Regions from separate parts of the Brevibacillus sp. Leaf182 genome, predicted to be linked through region 1. Evidence: riboswitches for the same ligand, from Rfam matches in the RefSeq annotation. Region 1 holds a riboswitch; each other region holds the start of a gene.
What was found. A riboswitch is a leader RNA that binds a small molecule or an ion and turns the genes downstream of it on or off. The one in region 1 is predicted to bind cyclic di-GMP.
Positions count from the first base shown of each region.

Region 2: another riboswitch for cyclic di-GMP. It lies ahead of yfmT (benzaldehyde dehydrogenase); the one in region 1 lies ahead of ggt (gamma-glutamyltransferase).
Region 3: another riboswitch for cyclic di-GMP. It lies ahead of ASG16_RS13455 (GNAT family N-acetyltransferase); the one in region 1 lies ahead of ggt (gamma-glutamyltransferase).

Region 1 covers NZ_LMPN02000015.1:270,631-274,875, forward strand. Annotated here, with positions in the region: gene ASG16_RS04165 (glutamine--tRNA ligase/YqeY domain fusion protein) at 1-895, opposite strand, end outside; gene ASG16_RS04170 (SET domain-containing protein) at 975-1,592, opposite strand; cyclic di-GMP riboswitch class I at 1,842-1,930, shown strand; gene ggt (gamma-glutamyltransferase) at 2,113-3,831, shown strand; gene ASG16_RS04180 (methyl-accepting chemotaxis protein) at 3,913-4,245, shown strand, end outside.
Region 2 covers NZ_LMPN02000024.1:270,088-274,332, reverse strand. Annotated here, with positions in the region: gene ASG16_RS17570 (hypothetical protein) at 1-530, shown strand, start outside; gene ASG16_RS31250 (methyl-accepting chemotaxis protein) at 555-1,499, shown strand; cyclic di-GMP riboswitch class I at 1,676-1,761, shown strand; gene yfmT (benzaldehyde dehydrogenase) at 1,847-3,304, shown strand; gene ASG16_RS17555 (methyl-accepting chemotaxis protein) at 3,335-4,216, shown strand.
Region 3 covers NZ_LMPN02000023.1:17,501-21,745, forward strand. Annotated here, with positions in the region: gene ASG16_RS13450 (methyl-accepting chemotaxis protein) at 1-935, opposite strand, end outside; gene ASG16_RS13455 (GNAT family N-acetyltransferase) at 939-1,493, opposite strand; cyclic di-GMP riboswitch class I at 1,688-1,771, opposite strand; gene ASG16_RS13460 (peroxiredoxin-like family protein) at 1,943-2,605, opposite strand; gene ASG16_RS13465 (Crp/Fnr family transcriptional regulator) at 2,690-3,367, opposite strand; gene ASG16_RS13470 (DNA alkylation repair protein) at 3,367-4,206, opposite strand.

The DNA of each region.
Region 1 (4,245 bases):
GGAAGCCTGCGATGGTTGGCATACGCGGGTCATCCCAGCCGTCTACTACATTCTCATCGACAAGCTGTTTCAGCTTGCGTTTACTCATAACGGTATTGGTCAGATTCAAGCGAGCAAATTCGTACTGGCGTGGTACCTTCTCCATTTCGCACTCGCGGACTACCCAGTCATACAACGGACGATGATCTTCGAATTCCAGTGAGCACAGGGAGTGTGTCACGCCCTCAATGGCATCCTCCAACGGATGAGCGAAGTCATACATCGGATAGATGCACCATTTGTCGCCCGTGTTGTGATGCGTTGCATGGGAGATTCGATACAGAACCGGATCACGCATGTTGAAGTTCTGAGAAGCCATATCGATTTTCGCACGTAGCACCTTTTCTCCGTCCTTGAATTCCCCTTGGCGCATCCGTGCAAACAGGTCCAGGTTTTCCTCCACAGATCGGTTGCGGAACGGACTATCTGTGCCAGGCTCTGTCCATGTCCCACGCATTTTACGCATTTCTTCAGGAGACAGATCGTCTACATAAGCCAGACCTTTTTTAATCAACAGCACCGCCCGGTTGTACATCTCTTCAAAGTAATCAGATGCAAAAAACAGCCCGTCCCATTCGAAGCCAAGCCATTGAACGTCCCTTTTGATGGCCTCTACGTATTCGATGTCTTCCTTTACCGGGTTGGTATCGTCAAATCGAAGGTTGGCCTTGCCAGAAAATTCACGTGCCAACTCAAAGTTGAGGCAGATTGCTTTTGCATGTCCAATATGAAGATACCCGTTCGGTTCTGGGGGAAAGCGGGTAATGATTTCCTTTACTTTGCCCTCTTGCAAGTCATCAATCATGATATTGCGGATAAAATTGGATGCCGCTACCTTGTTTTCCAATGAAATCAACCTTTCACTTCACCTTTACATTCCATAATACTGATTCTCTACCCAGAGTTCAACAAAATCGGGTCGTTGACCGACCCGCTCACGTCTTCCATTGCTGCCTCGTTTGCCATTGTGACCTGCAATACAGATGAATGACAGAATCAATGGCTACGCGCTGCTCCGTGATCCCACGAATCGTTTCGAGATGCTTCGGGGAAATCAGATGCAACAAAGGCTGTTCAACATGATTGAAACGTTGGAAGGCTTCCGCAGCAATCCGATCCCACTGCGGGTAATATCGAAGCAAGTCATCGGGCATTACGCGGGAGCGTTCCGTGTCGGACTCGGGCAAACAATCAAAAGGTTCATCCAGATTTAACGTTCCATAATCATCAGTCAACTCTTCACCCGGTAGAATATCCCGTGCAGCCAATTCCATATCATACATGGTCGGCACACAATTCGCATGAAAGCTGTGGTTCACGTACCTTGCCTTATCCCAACAAAGAATGTACTTTCCGAACTGGTTCTTAAACGAATATTTTTGTACGTCCTGTTTTCGTAATGAGTCAAGTGTTTCCACAAATCCCGGGTCCAATACCTGGTCCAAATTATCCTGTGCCCATACAATCGTTCCTTTTGGGATAAACTTTGTCGCAAACACACCGTACCCGATCTCATCGTTGATATAGCGCAATTCTGTATCGGGATGCATCATGGTCTTTGTTTCACTCCTTGGCGAATGTGCCTTTTTATCATCATAAGCAATTCAGCCCCAGGAGGTGTGCGAATGTCTGCGAAAAACAACCTTCCCCGTAGCATTCCTGACTATTTTTCTGCATGAAAATAATTTTTCTTATTTACCACAAATGGTAAATAGTCTATATTATTGGCAAACGGAGTTTTAGGAACATTTTCCCACAACGATTGAATCAGTTTATGTGTCAATTTTCTACTTTAACCATTGATATCGAAACGGCATACCCGGGGAAATCCGGCGACGCAAAGCTATAGGGGCTACCTCCGTAACAGCGGACACGCTTGCCAGCTACCGAAGTATTGATGTAGGACGAGACCAATGATCCTATATCATTGGTCTTTTTTTGCGCTCACAATGTCTATTTTTGTCTATTTTTGTATGTTTGTGTATTTTTAACTTTTAAAGGAGGTGAGGCAACAGCGGATAGCCGGTTTAACGAAAACATTATTTTATTCATCATGAAGGAGGTTTCATAGGAATGTCATTCTGGAAGAAACTCTCGACCGTCGCGCTGACTGCTGTCATCGGGCTATCAACATTCTCTGGGGTACAAGCTGCTAACCGTCCAACATCGATGTCACCGAACGCAATGGTGACGACTCCTCACTATCTGGCTACGGCTGCGGCCCTAAAAACATTGGAAGACGGTGGAAATGCAGTAGATGCTGCTATTACAGCCGCTTCCACATTAGCTGTCGTCTATCCTCATTACACATCCATTGGTGGAGATAACTTCTGGCTCATCTACAATGCTAAAACAAAAGAGCTGAAGGCGCTGAACGGCAGTGGTCGCGCAGGCGAAAAGGCAACCATCGACTATTACAAAAACAAAGGCTACGAAAAAATCCCGTCCCGCGGTTATGAATCGGCAAACACTGTCCCTGGTGTCGTCTCCGGCTGGTGGGAGGCGTACAACTACGCCCATAAAAGCATGGGCAACAGTAAGCTTCAATGGAACAGACTGCTGGAGCCTGCCATTGGATACGCCGAGAACGGATATCCAGTCTCCCCCAACCAAGTATATTGGACGAAATACGCGACAGATCCAACTGACAATGACTTGAAAAACCTTCAACGTTTTGATGGATTCCGTAAAACATTCCTGAAGCCAAACGGCGATCCTTATGCAGCAGGCGAAATTCTCAAACAAAAGGATCTTGCCAATACTTTGCGAATCATTGCAAAAAAAGGCGCTGACGGTTTTTATAAAGGAGAAGTTGCTAAAAAAATCGTAGCAGACATGCAAGCCAACGGTGGATTGCTCACGTTGAAAGATTTTGAGAAGCACACCTCCACTTGGGCAGATCCAATTTCGGTAGACTACCGCGGTTACAAAGCGTACAACGTTCCGCCTAACTCCCAAGGCATGGCATCGCTCTCTATTCTTAATGTTTTGAATAACTTTGACCTCAAGAGCATGGGTGAAGGAACACCCGATTACTATCACACGATTGTAGAAGCTACCAAACAGTCTTTTGCTGACCGCGATAAATGGCTGACTGACCCTGCCTTTGTGGATATCCCTGTGGATGAGCTGTTGTCCAAGCAGCACGGGAAGGATTTAGCTGCGCGCATCGATATGAAGCAAGCCGCCAAATCCGTAGAACCGCTTGATCCAAAAGGAGATACAACCTGGTTCGGGATCGTCGACAAAGATGGAAATGCAGTGTCCATCATTCAGAGTCACTATTTTGACTGGGGTTCCGGCATCGTAGCGAAAGATACGGGCATCCTTTTGCAAAACCGCGGAAGCTATTTCTCTTTGGACCCTAAACACATCAATCACTTGGAACCAGGAAAACGCACCTTCCACACAATTAACCCGGCTATGCTGTTTAAAGGGGACAAGCCTTATCTTCTCTACGGAACACAAGGAGGAGAAGGACAGCCGCAAACGCAAGCCGCTCTCGTCACGCGTATCATCGACTTTGGTTTCAGCGTGCAAGACGCAATCGAAGCGCCAAGATGGCTGCATGGACGCAACTGGGGATCTTCTTCCAACAATCTAAAGGTGGAAAGCCGCATCCCTCAAGAAGTCCTGGACGAGTTGATTAAACGTGGGCATCCAGTTGAAAAGCTGGAAGCAGCCTATACCGATACGATGGGACAGTCCGGCGCAATCCTGATTGACCCGCAAACCAATGTAAAATTTGGCGGTGCTGACCCTCGCGGTGAAGGCGCTGCAATGGGATATTGATATTTTGTCAGACTGCTGAGTAAATCTCAGCAGTCTACCTGTTTCTATTTCGCAATCACGGATTAGGAGTGGAAAAACCCTATGTTTTTGTTCAACAAGCTCAGGAACAAAATGATCCTTTGGTTTCTCGTCGTGGCCGTCATTCCACTTACTGCCGTTTCGTTGTTTATCACGAGCAGCTTTTCATCCATACTGATTGATAAACAAAAATCATCCTATGTTGACCTTACTTCTAGTACAGCCATAGCTATGGATCAATATCTGGACCGGCGTATGACAGAAATTCAGATTTTAGCCCGTACCGCGGATATTCAATCCGATGATGCAGCGGCAAAAAATGAATTCATCCGCAAGTTTACCGAGGAAATGAAACTGTATGACGGAAATACGTTTATCGCAAGCGATGGAAAAGTA
Region 2 (4,245 bases), on a different contig from region 1:
CACGCCACCAAAAGGCAGGGAAGATCAATCACCAAATCATCATCTATGTATGGTTGGGTGCGATCTTGTTTCACTTGTTCCTGCTCATCAGCAATTTGTCCAATCAGCATGTGTACAAAGCAGGGATCATTCTGTTTTTAGGACCATTGTTTTTAACTGTCTACCATTTTATCACGTACTTGGCCGCTTTGCGCGAGGAGCGTGAGGAGCAGGAGGCAGCTACGACAGCTACGCTCGAGCGTACGGCCTACCAGATGATTCTGGAGGGTGGGCGTGTATACAGCGAGCTGAATCGCCTGAAAACAGAATATCCAGAAGTGGAGCAAATGCTTCGTGCCAACGATTTTCACGATAAACTGGAGCGCTATGCTTTGGAAATGCAGCAGTATTTGCAGGCGAAGCAATTTGAGCGTAAAGACGTGGAGCTCTTGGAGGGTCACTATTATTTCTTGGAAAACTTGCTGAGCTTGGCGAAACAACATCCGGGAATAATCGAGTCCCGCGTATATAGCCGCCGAGGTGACAATTGATGGGTACAAAGGAGAGGGAAGCGGATGTTTTGGAAAAAAGACAAAGGCCTGGCAGAAAAAGAGACAGCAGCGACGACAGTGGCAACTCCCACGACCACAATGGCAGGACAGCAAGACGCTTGGAAACATGAGCTTCGCGGTATTTACGAACACTTGGGTGCGATCTTCACTTCGAACCAAGCGATGAACGCCGAATCCGAGCAAATGGTGCGCTTGGTGACGAGAATGAAGCGTGTCGTAGATAATATCCAGGTCATTAACGAGCGGGATGATGAATCTGCGAGCCAACTGTCGGATCGAGGAGAGCGCCTGACAGACATCTGCAAACAATCGGTAGCGCGTGCAGATGAAGGCAAAAAGGCTATGACGGACGTTGTGGAAGTCATGAGCCTGCTCGACAAAGAATCGGTCCATACGTCCAAATCCATGAGCCGCTTGGAAGAGCGCTCTTCGGAAATTACGAGTATCGTCAAGGTGATCAGCGACATTGCCAATCAGACCAACCTTCTCGCCCTGAATGCAGCGATAGAAGCGGCACGTGCGGGTGAACAAGGCCGAGGCTTTGCTGTTGTAGCGGATGAGGTACGGAAACTGGCCGAGATGACAGCGAATTCGACCAAGACGATTGCAGAATTGATCGGCAAGATTCAGGAAGAAACAAAAGAAGCGTTGTCCAACAGTGAAAAAAGCAGCAGTGCGATCAAAGACGGACTTTCTATCAGCAAGGATGCTGCGGAGAAGACGGATCAGATCGTGAATGCTTTCCAGGCCCTGAACGTCGAAGTGTCAGGTGTGATGGAAATCATCGCGCACCAAAAGCGATTTGCTGACGATGTGTCCCAGCAGGTAAGGGATGCAAAGGGCTTGCTGGACGAGCTGAATGAAGGCTTGACCAAACACGTGAGGGACGCCAACGCGGTAGAGCAAATACTCGCGACGAGCGTAAAGGATGTCAAAAAGTTATTGTGATCATAAGGAAAAAGAATCAGGAGTCCGTATCCAAGCGATGCGGACTTTTTGGTATTTGTTCCCTTTCTTTCACTAATTATTTACATGTTTTCGTTTGACTATTCGAAATGGAGTACTATAATCAAAGTAGGATTCTCCATATCTTTCCTTTTTTCGACAAAATCCTACCAGCATTCGCTATGAATGGGCAAACCCATTGAAAATTGGGGACGCAAAGCCACGGGCCTAATGTACACGTTACGATGGCAGCCGGGTTGCCGACTAGCAGTGTATTTTGCTGTTTTAGTTTTACGGCTCCTTTCATGCGAAAGGGGCCTATTACCTTTACAAAAGGGAGAGGTTAAAGCATGTCAATCCTTCAAACACTGGACAAGCAGTACATTAATGGGGAGTGGCGCGACGGACTGGGCGCGAAGACATTGCAAGATATCAACCCTTACAACGGGGAAGTCATCGCAGAATTCAAAATGGCAAATCTGGAGGATATCGACGCGGCTTACAAGGCGGCAGCCAACGCGAAAAAAGAGTGGGATGAAGTGAATGCCTATACCAAATCCCGAATGTTGGAGCGAGCTGTTCACTATATCGAAGAGAATGAAGAAGAAATCATTCAGATCATCATACGTGAATTGGGTGGAACCCGATTAAAGGCGTTTTTTGAGATCGGGCTTGTGAAGGATATTATTCGCGAAGCGGCTACGTTCCCGGTGCGCATGGAAGGAAAAATTCTTCCTTCTCCCGTAGACGGAAAAGAAAATCGCTTGTATCGGATTCCCGCAGGCGTTGTCGGTGTCATCAGTCCGTTCAACTTCCCGTTCTATCTGTCGATGAAGTCTGTAGCTCCAGCTCTTGGTGCGGGCAACGGTGTCGTCCTTAAACCGCATGAGCACACGCCAATCACGGGTGGGACGCTCATCGCGAAAATTTTTGAAGAAGTAGGTCTGCCAAAAGGCTTGATCAACGTTGTTGTGACGGATATTGCGGAAATTGGCGATGGTTTTGTCTCCCACCCGATTCCGCGCATCCTTTCGTTTACAGGCTCTAGCCAAGTAGGAAGCCATATCGCGCAAGTGGCAGCGAAGCATTTCAAAAAGGCGATTTTGGAGCTGGGCGGCAATAGTGCACTGATCGTTTTGGAGGATGCGGATCTCCAGTATGCCGTTAATGCAGCGGTATTCAGCCGCTTTACCCACCAAGGCCAGATTTGCATGTCGGCTAACAGGGTTCTGGTTCACCAAGATGTATACGATAAATTCCTCGATCTGTATGTGGAAAAAGTATCTGGACTCAAGGTAGGCGACCCAAATGATCCTGACACGGTAATCGGTCCACTCATCAATCAACGGCAAGTCGCCAACCTGATGGCAACGATTGATGAGGCGATACGGGAAGGAGCCGTTCCTGCATTGAAAGGGGAAGTAAAGGGCAACCTGGTCGAGCCGATCGTTTTGACAGGAGTGACCACAGACATGTCGATTGCTTCTAAAGAGCTGTTTGGTCCGGCTGTTTGCATTATGTCGTTTACTTCGGAGGAAGAAGCGATTCGCATGGCAAACGAGACACCATTTGGATTGTCCGGGGCGATTCATACACGCGATCTGGAGAGAGGTGCCCAGATGGCCAAACGAATTGAGACCGGCATGATTCACATCAACGATGGAACGATCAATGACGAGCCAATCGTGGCGTTTGGCGGTGAAAAGCACTCTGGGTTGGGACGTTTGAACGGTCAATGGAGCTTAGAAGAGTTTACTACGCTGAAATGGATATCGGTTCAGCACAAGCAACGCCAATTTCCGTATTAATGCCAGCAAAATATAGAGGTGAAGTGGGTCATGAACGGTTACGTAGAATGGAACGAAACAGAAGCTTCCGAAGAGGGGAAAAACGCAGAGCTGCTCGAGGCGTTCATCAAGGTTGCCCCCTATTTAAATGATTTGCTCTCCGATGACATTACCATTGGGGTCTATGACACGGAAAAGCTATTGTGCAATGTGCCTGCCCAAACATTTGCACTGCAAGTCAAGCCGGGTGATCCACTCCAGGAAGGAGATGTGATCACCAACGCGATTCGAAAAAACACCAAGCAGGCGATGATGGTCCCCAAGGAATTATTTGGTTTCCCTCTCGTCGCACGGGCAATCCCTCTGCATGATCACACGGGAAAAGTCATCGGTGGTGTCGGCATCGGTTCCAGCATGGAGCGAGCCAATGAGCTGTATGAAATTGCCGCAAATCTCTCGAGCGTCGTCGAGCAGGTCAGTGCCACCACACATGAGATGGCTGTGCAGATCGGGAATTTAAACGAGCAAATGAAGGCAATCTCAGAGCAAGCCAATGATGTGAGCCAAAGTACGACTGAGATCGAGCAAATCACGCTCGCCGTGAAAAAAATCGCTGATCAAAGTAACATTTTGGGACTGAATGCGAGCATTGAGGCTGCGCGAGTAGGAGATGCAGGGCGAGGGTTCGCTGTCGTTGCGAATGAAGTTCGCAATATGGCGACGGATTCACGGGCGAACGCGGACAAAATCAAGCAAACCACAGATTCCATCCGGGATTTGATAACCCTGCTGCAAAATTCGATTGAATTGATTAATCAAACCATGGAAAGTCAGGCAGCCGCTACGGAGGAAATTTCTGCGACGATGGTCGAAGTGAGCGACAATACGCAAAAGCTGGCAGGGCTTGCCCAAGAAGTGTTTGAAATAAAGTAAGCCTATACATGTAACAAAATTCCCCTCTC
Region 3 (4,245 bases), on a different contig from region 1:
GATTCGGTTTCTTTATTGAGCTCTTGAATCAGCTGGTTCGTACCTTGGATGTCCGTGATGAATCGTTCAAAGTCATTGCCGATGTTGCCAATGCGTTTGCCGCTCTCGCTAGTGGCTTCTTTGGTCGATTCTACGTACTCATGCATCTCTGTAACAGAGCGGGTCATGTCCTCAACTTGCAGATTCGTCGAGCTCATTTCCCGACGCAGCTCGTCCGTATTGCTGGTTTGAATCGTAAAGGACTCCATAATGTCTTGTAGGGAAGCGACGGTTTCGACAGCGCGAACATTTACACCGTCCGTCACCTTGTTCAAATTCTCTTGATAGTCTTGCATAGAGGTGAGTGATTCGTTGATCTGATCCAGAACACGTTGCAACGATTCCTTCGAGGCAATCGCTTCTTGCTTTTGTTGCTCACTTTCCTCTTGCAGCTTGTTATTGAATACAGCATGCATCATGCTTGTGACAGAGACGAAGCAGAAGGTAAGCAGGAAGTACATCAGATCAAGATTGCTTGTCGAATGGAAAATCGTTTCTCTCTGTGTCAGGAAGTAGTAAGAGACAATACCCAATGTCGATACAATCGTCAAAATATTAATGAGTCGGTCTTGATAAATCCCCATGACTGCTACAAAGAACATAATGGTCATGATATTGATCATATGCGGGTCCAGTCCAACTACGATGAACATGAAGATCCCGATTACGGCGAAGTTGAAAAACTTCATGAAGGGCGCTGCTTTTTCACGGAAGCTCGGGCGATTGGAGATGTAAGTAAAAGGTGCCAGCACACCATACAAAATACCCAGCACCGTGAAAACGAATGTGTACGGTACGCCTAGAAAGAGGTTTAAGACTTGAACAACCGTAATAATACTGGCGAATACGATTACGACCCAATTATTTCTTCTTCTCAATAGATCAATGTTATCCATGTTTTACCCACCTACTTCGACTTTTACTTGGTTGGATGACGACGAATTGTACCAGGAATATTTCGGATCATGCTTATTGTCATAGACATCTTTTAGATGGAAAAGGGTCGGAATGGCATCGGCCCCTTTGTAAAAGACGATTTCTTTGGTCTGAGTCGCCTTTACTTGATACTTCTTGTTGATGAACGTAAAAAAAGTCGGATCTGCTACACCGATTGCGTGGGTATATCCATGCTTTTCAGCGTAATCTATCATCAAGCAAATTCCTTTTTGCCCTAGTTGTCCACGGTATTTCGGCAAAACAGCGAGACTGTCTACCTCCATTACTTTCATGTCTTCTGTAACAACATCCTGAAAAAGTGATTTCATATAAGCACTTGATTTGGAAAAGGGCGTCATTTCAAACGTTCCACCTGCTTCACCATCTTCGGCAATTAAGAGGAACAGAGCCGAGCCTTCTTTCGCGTACTCCATCTCGAAGCCCATGCTTGTCCATACTGTTTCTTTGATTTCATGAAATTTTGCTAACTCTTGTACGGTTTCTACTTGTTTGTACATAACTTGTCCACTCCATCATTTTCTCTGATTGAACCATGTTGTGTATGTTTGACGTCTCAAAAGTTATGTTTTTCCATCTGTTGCGAAAATGAAAGTGCTTTCATCCTCCTTTCAAAAATATAAACACCAAAAAAGGCCGTTCCATCGAAATGGAACAACCGAAGCTACCAACATCGAAAAAATGGTCTCAAGATGATGGCAACCCGGCTATCATGGTCAAAGACTGTAGACCCGTGGTTTTGCGTCGCCACCTTTCGATGACTTTGCCTTTTGCATTTATTAGCAAAATTTGTGAAAACGTGTCGAATTTTGCTAGACGTAATCATGCAAAATATAAGCCAAAAGATATATCTTTGTCAAGTTTTGGTAGGGAAAAGATACTAATTGTTCATAAAGCATAGACGTACAAAAAACCAGTTGTGGGATCAACTGGTTCTTCATTATAGGCGTTAGGTTAGGGTTCGCAGAATGTCGAAAACTTCAGTAGGCTCCATTCTCTTTTTGTAATCTGGATCTAAGCATGCTGACCGGATTACGCCCTGGTTGTCGAGGATATAAGTAGCAGGAATGGGGAGCGTCCAGGAATCGTCACTGTTAAAATGCTTGAGATCAATATCCAATGATCGGTAAGTATTCTGTAAATAATCAGGCAGTCTGAATCTGAGTTTATATTTTTCTGCCACCTGGTTATTGGTATCGCATAACAAGGGAAAGCTCAGTCCGTTTTTCTCTTGCATAGTAAGAGAGTGTGAAGGAGATTGTGGACTAATGGCAAGCAATTGAGCACCCAGAGAGGTTATCGTATCGATCTGTTTTTGGTATGCTTGCAGCTCCAAATTGCAGTAGGGGCACCATGATCCACGGAAAAATGTGAGGACGACGGGGCCTTTTACGACTTCTTCCGACAGGGTAAAGGTCTTGCCAGTGTGGTCGTTCAACGTAAAATCAGGCGCAATCGAACCAATCGGCAAGCCCTTTGCCTGTCCAGAGGTCCGCAACTCCTCGAGTGATCTTGTAAATGCATCCGTTACTTCACGAGTGAGGAAGTCTGCTATTTGAATGGTTGTATTATCTAGCTCTTCGCGCAGGCTCTGAAAATGTGGTTTATTCATATGTCGTTCCCCTCTTTTTCGAAAGAATAGTAGAAGCCATAGCTTTACGATATCTTTCTTTTGGAGGGAAAGATGTAATCTGAATTACATTTTCTTCAAAATTTTGTCCCGATGAATGGAAATGGATTTAAAGCCTGTTTGAATCAGTTCTTCTCTTGCTAAAGCACGTAATGCTACCGTCACAGCTTCCCTGGATGCCCCGACAAAGTGGGCGAGTTCTTGATGGGAAAGAGGTAAATCAATTTTTTGAAACGCCGAACTGTTGGGATTGCCAAATTGATCGGCAAGCTTTACTAACGTGGAAAGAATGCGATCTTGTAAAGGGAGAAGGGCAAGATTTTCGGCTGCCTGGCTGATCGAAGCCATTCTATCGCTAATGAGCTTCATGATCTTCATCATCAGTTGAGGATGTTCGATTATGTAGCTCTCAAATTTTGCTTTGCTCATTTTACAAATGAGGCAGTCTTCGATGGTTTCTATATACATCTCCCTCGTACCTAATGAGAGCAAATCCATTTCTCCAAACACATTGCCTTCCCCGAGGATATCAAATGTGAACTGCCGCCCATCCCGATTTACTTTATATAAACGTACTTTCCCCTGTTTGATGAAATGGAAGCCCTCTGAAAAAGTTTCCGGTGTTTGAATACACGTATTTTGGGGGAAAGGGGTTAAGGAGGTTAATTGATCGATTAAGCGCAAACTTTCCTCGGATAATGAATTCAACAAATAAAATTGGGATAAATATGTGATTCGGTTCATCATTTCTGTTCGGTTTGGGTCTTCAGGATCGTTCTTTTCGCTTTAGTGACAATTCTTTTCGTTTCCTTTGTATCAGAGATTCTTAGCCACTCGTCACAAAGCTGCGTCACCCAGTCTGGTTGTGATTTACTCGAATCGTTCAACCAATTCCCTACAGAATCTTGAACATATTTAGATGCATCTGACTTCACTGGAGTGAGTAAAGGCAGGCAGCGAGCAGGCTCACTTTTCAATGCGTCAATATGCTTACACCAGACCCCTCGTGGGCGTGTGGCTTCTACCGCAAAGCGGCGAATATTTTCGTCGGTATCAAGTACCCATTCGCTCAGGAGTTGAATGGAATGGTTGAGATCATGCACGAGAGAATCTCGAATCGCCATCCATGCGATCTCTTTTACTCCAAAATGATGATCAGCTGCTAGTTTTCTTATTTGCTTTAGCTTTTCTTCGAGCGATAAGGTGTTGTCCAGGCCGATGATATAGGCACTCCAGCAACGTACACTGTCTGACTTGTGGGTGGCCAACGATAGGAAAACGGGAGACGTAGCTGTGGGTTTACCAGATTCGTGTAAGATCGCAAGTAGTTCTTGTCCAATCAGACGGATAGCTTTCATTCCGCTTGTAGATCCCGTTTCTTCTAATTGATCAATAAGTTGAGAGACATGCGCACCTAATTGAACATGAGGCAGAACGCTTCGTAACAGATGAATATGATCAACAGCCTGCCACTCAGTCAAATTGACGCTTTCTAATTCTCCAGCATGAAGGAGTGCTAATACATTTTCAGGGATGAGCGAGGCTTTACTTGCTCCTTTTCTCGTGCGCACCGAATCAGGCATTTTGAATGAACTCCTTTTCGCAGTAATGGTAAAAGTATA